Regions from separate parts of the Nocardioides korecus genome, predicted to be linked through region 1. Evidence: predicted binding sites of a transcription regulator. Region 1 holds the regulator's gene; the other holds the start of a gene.

Region 1 (2,391 bases):
GCCGTGGCCCGGGACGACCACGGTGGCCGGACCGACCAGCTCCAGGACCAGGTCGAGCGAGAGCGGCCACTCCATCGGCCAGCAGTCCTCGCCCCAGGCGGGCGTGCCCGACTCCTCGACGAGGTCGCCGGCCAGCAGCACGTCGGCGTCCTCGACCCGCAGCACGACGTCGCCGTCGGTGTGGCCGCGGCCGGGGTGGACCAGCTCGACCACGCGGTCGCCGAGGTCGACGGTGGTGACCGAGGAGAAGGTGCGGTCGGCCACGACCTCGGCGACGTCGGCCAGCTCGTGCATCCGCTCGTCGGGGTCCGCCGCGGCCGACGCGCGCACCTGCGCGGCGTGGGCGGGCAGGGCGGCGGCCGCGGCGTCGTGGGAGACCACCGGAGCGAGACCCAGGACGTCGAGCACGGCGCGGGTGCCCAGGGTGTGGTCGAAGTGCACGTGGGTCTGCACGATCCCCAGCAGCGGCGCGCCGAGCAGCCGACGGGCCTCCTGGGCGACCTCGCGCGCGACCCGGGGCGAGGCGTGCGTGTCGACGACCAGCAGCCCCTCCGAGCCGGCGACGACGGTCACGTTGACGTCGAACCAGTCGACGCGGGCGACCAGGACGCGGTCCGCGACCTCGACGAAGCGGGGCGTGGTCCCAGGTCCGTGGCCGGGGGTGGAGGACGAGGTGGGGGAGGGCACCCTCGCAGGCTAGTGGCCCCGCCACGAGGGCCTAGTATCCTTGGCACTCGTGGGTCCCGAGTGCCAGCGGACCCAGATCGGACCCGGACCGGGACTCGAGGACCACAGGCTGGAGGCGGGATGCAGGAGGCGCGCAGGCTCGCGGTGCTGCGGGCGATCGTGGAGGACTACGTCACCACGCGCGAGCCGGTCGGGAGCAGGGCGCTGGTCGAGCGCCACGGGCTCGGCGTCTCCCCGGCCACGGTGCGCAACGACATGGCCGCGCTGGAGGAGGAGGGGCTGATCGCCCAGCCGCACACCAGCGCGGGCCGCATCCCCACCGACAAGGGCTACCGCCTCTTCGTCGACCGGCTGACCCAGGTCAAGCCGATGAGCTCCGCCGAGCGGCGCGCCATCTCCACCTTCCTCGAGGGCGCCCACGACCTCGACGACGTGATCCAGCGCTCGGTGCGGCTGCTCGCCCAGCTCACCCAGCAGGTCGCGATCGTGCAGTACCCCAGCCTGGCCCGCTCGACGGTCCGCCACGTCGAGCTGGTCCAGCTCGCCGCCGGCCGCGTCCTGCTCGTGCTGATCCTCTCCACCGGTCGCGTCGAGCAGCGCGTGGTCGAGCTGCCCACCGAGGTGGCGCCCGACGACCTCGCCGACCTGCGGTCGCGGATGCTGCTGGCCGCGGTCGGCCAGACCATCACCGAGGCGGCCACGGCGCTGGGCGACCTGACCGAGCAGGTGCCCCCGGACCGGCGTACGCACGTCGCGGTCCTCGCGGCCGCCCTCGTCGAGGCGATGTCCAACGAGAGCCGCACCGAGCGGGTCGTGGTCGGCGGCACCGCCAACCTCGCGCGCTTCGGCGACGGCTTCGACCGCTCGATCAAGCCGATGCTCGAGGCGCTCGAGGAGCACGTGGTGCTGCTCAAGCTGCTGGGCGAGGCCACCTCGCCCGACTCCGTCACCGTGCGGATCGGCCACGAGGGCCCCTACCAGGAGCTGGCCACGACCTCGGTGGTCGCCGCCGGCTACGGCCCCGGCGAGGAGGCCGTGGCCGCGCTCGGCGTGGTCGGCCCGACCCGGATGGACTACCCCGGCTCGATGGCCGCGGTGCGCGCGGTCGCGCGCTACGTCTCCACCATCCTCGACCAGGCGTGACCCGGCACCCTCGCGGCCGCCGGACCCCGCACCCCCCTTCGACGAACCCGCAAGCGATCAAGGACGACACGTGAGCCAGGACCTGTACGCCATCCTCGGGGTCTCCCGCGAGGCCGAGCCCGACGAGATCAAGAAGGCCTACCGCCGTCTCGCCCGGCAGCTGCACCCCGACGTCAACCCCGACCCCGAGACCCAGGAGCGCTTCAAGGAGGTCTCCATGGCCTACGAGGTGCTCTCCGACGCCGAGAAGCGCCGGATGTACGACCTCGGCGGCGACCCCTTCGGTCGCGGCGGCGGTGGCGGCGGGGCCGGCCAGGGCGCGGGCTTCTCCTTCACCGACATCATGGACGCCTTCTTCGGCGGTGCCGGCGGCCAGGGCGGGGGAGGACAGGGCCGCGGCCCGCGTCCGCGCACCCGTCGCGGCCAGGACGCGCTGGTGCGCCTCGAGGTCGAGCTGGCCGAGGCCGCCTTCGGCGTCACCCGGGAGCTGCGCGTCGACACCGCCGTGCTGTGCACGACCTGCCAGGGCGGGGGAGCGGCGCCCGGGTCGCGCCCGGTGAC
Region 2 (2,391 bases), on a different contig from region 1:
CCGGTAGGGCACCTCCTCGAGCACCCGGTAGCAGCGCGCGAACGGCGTGCGCACCGGCTCCGGGGAGGTGACGTAGGCGATGTGCTCGTCGACCAGCTGCCCGCCGACGACCGCGGCCACGGCGGTGACCAGGCCGGCGCGGACGACGGCGCCGTCCGGCTCGTGGAGGTACGCCGACACCGGGCCGACGCCGACCGCGCCAGGACCCGGGTCCTCGTCGTCGGTCATCGTGGCCAGCCCGCCGTCGCCGAGGACGGTGGCCCGCCGGCGGGTCGTGGCCAGCCGGCCCGACCAGAGCACGGCCTCCTTGACCTCGCGGTGGTCGCTGACCCACTCGGCCTCGACGCCCTCGGGGACCAGGTCGTGGGGGATCCCGGGGGCGGTCTTCACGCACGAGGCGCGGCGCAGCAGCCCCTCCACGAAGGGCCACGGCGGGGTCCAGCCGTCGGCGTCGAACGTCCGTCCCCGCGCGGTGCGCCGGGCCGGGTCGGCGAAGGCCACGTCGAAGGGGGTGGTGTCGACGGTGGTCGCGTCGGCGACGGCGACCGCCCCACCCAGGCCGAGGGCCGCGAGGTTGGCCCGCGCGACCGCGACCCGCACCGGGTCCAGGTCGACGCCGGCGCAGGTGATCCCGGCCCGGGCCAGCGCGACCAGGTCGCCGCCGATGCCGCAGCCGAGGTCGACCACGGTGCCGGTGCCGGCCGCCACCAGCCGTGCGGCGCGGTGGGCGGCGACGGGCAGCCGGGTCGACTGCTCCAGCCCGTCGGGGGTGAAGAACATGACGTCGGCCAGGTCGCCGAACTTGGCGCGGGCACGACGTCGCAGCTCGACCTGGGTCAGCGCGGCGGCCACCAGGGCCGGCTCGGCGTGCCGCCGCAGCTCCGTCTGCACGCGCAGCGGATCGGGGTCGTCCTCGGTGGCGCGCGTCGCCCGCGCGAGCAGGGCCTGCCCGGACGGGCCGACCAGCTGCTCCACCGCCGCGACGTCCACGCCCCGCATCCTCGCGCACAGGTGGGCGCGCTGGCACTCGCGGAGCCCGAGTGCTAGTTTTTCCACTGGCACTCTCCTGGTGAGGGTGCCAGCGCCCGTGCCGATGCGCGACCCCCGCGACGGCGTACGTCGGACCAGGCGCGCGAACTTCAAGACAGCAACCAACGACTTGTGGAAAGTGGAGGTCGACATCGTGTCGGTCAACATCAAGCCCCTCGAGGACCGGATCGTCGTCAAGGCCCTCGAGGCCGAGCAGACCACGGCTTCCGGCCTGGTCATCCCTGACACCGCGAAGGAGAAGCCCCAGGAGGGCGAGGTCCTGAGCGTGGGTCCGGGTCGCATCGACGACAAGGGCAACCGCGTCCCGCTCGACGTCAACGTCGGCGACAAGGTCATCTACAGCAAGTACGGCGGCACCGAGGTCAAGTACGCCGGCGAGGAGTACCTCATCCTCTCCGCGCGCGACGTCCTCGCCATCGTCGGCTGACCGAACCCCCTCGATAGTCCGAGGTCGAAGACCGCTCCCGACCTCGGGACGCTCTTCGCCTCGGACTGTCGCTTTTCTCCTCCACCGAACACACGAAAGGAGCATCCACCGAGATGCCCAAGATCCTGGAGTTCGACGAGCACGCCCGTCGCTCGCTCGAGCGCGGCGTGGACAAGCTCGCCAATGCCGTCAAGGTGACGCTCGGCCCCCGCGGCCGCTACGTCGTCCTGGACAAGAAGTGGGGTGCGCCCACCATCACCAACGACGGGGTGACCGTCGCCCGCGAGATCGAGCTGGACGACCCGTTCGAGAACCTCGGCGCCCAGCTGACCAAGGAGGTGGCCACCAAGACCAACGACGTCGCCGGTGACGGCACCACCACCGCCACCGTGCTGGCCCAGGCGATGGTCCACGAGGGCCTGCGCTCCGTGGCCGCCGGGATCAACCCGATGAGCCTCAAGCGGGGCATGGACAAGGCGACCGCCGCCGTCAGCAAGGCGCTCGACGAGGCCGCCCGCGACGTCGACGACCGCAGCGACATGGCCGCCGTCGCGACCGTCTCGAGCCGCGACAGCCACATCGGCGACCTGCTCGCGCAGGCGTTCGACAAGGTCGGCAAGGACGGCGTCATCACGGTCGAGGAGTCCAACACCATGGGCACCGACCTTGAGTTCACCGAGGGGATGCAGTTCGACAAGGGCTACCTCTCGCCGTACTTCGTCACCGACCAGGAGTCGATGGAGGCCGTCCTCGACGACCCCTACATCCTGCTGCACCAGGGGAAGATCTCGGCGATCGCCGAGCTGCTCCCGTTGCTGGAGAAGGTCATCGCCGCCGGCAAGCCGCTGTTCATCCTGGCCGAGGACGTCGAGGGCGAGGCGCTCTCGACCCTGGTCGTGAACAAGATCCGTGGC

Evidence for each region. Region 1 encodes HrcA, which represses chaperone genes, less so after heat shock. Its sites were predicted from a motif close to TTGGCACTCGNNNNNNNCGAGTGCCAA; they were not measured.
Region 2: groES (co-chaperone GroES) is a predicted target of HrcA. The motif match lies at 1,021-1,047, and genes of this name have one in related genera.

Annotation. Positions count from the first base shown of each region.
Region 1 is NZ_BAAGZO010000002.1:491,031-493,421, forward strand. It holds gene ACYVDA_RS05585 (MBL fold metallo-hydrolase) at 1-687, opposite strand, end outside; gene hrcA (heat-inducible transcriptional repressor HrcA) at 808-1,830, shown strand; gene dnaJ (molecular chaperone DnaJ) at 1,901-2,391, shown strand, end outside.
Region 2 is NZ_BAAGZO010000004.1:136,504-138,894, reverse strand. It holds gene ACYVDA_RS09090 (class I SAM-dependent methyltransferase) at 1-990, opposite strand, end outside; gene groES (co-chaperone GroES) at 1,184-1,477, shown strand; gene groL (chaperonin GroEL) at 1,591-2,391, shown strand, end outside.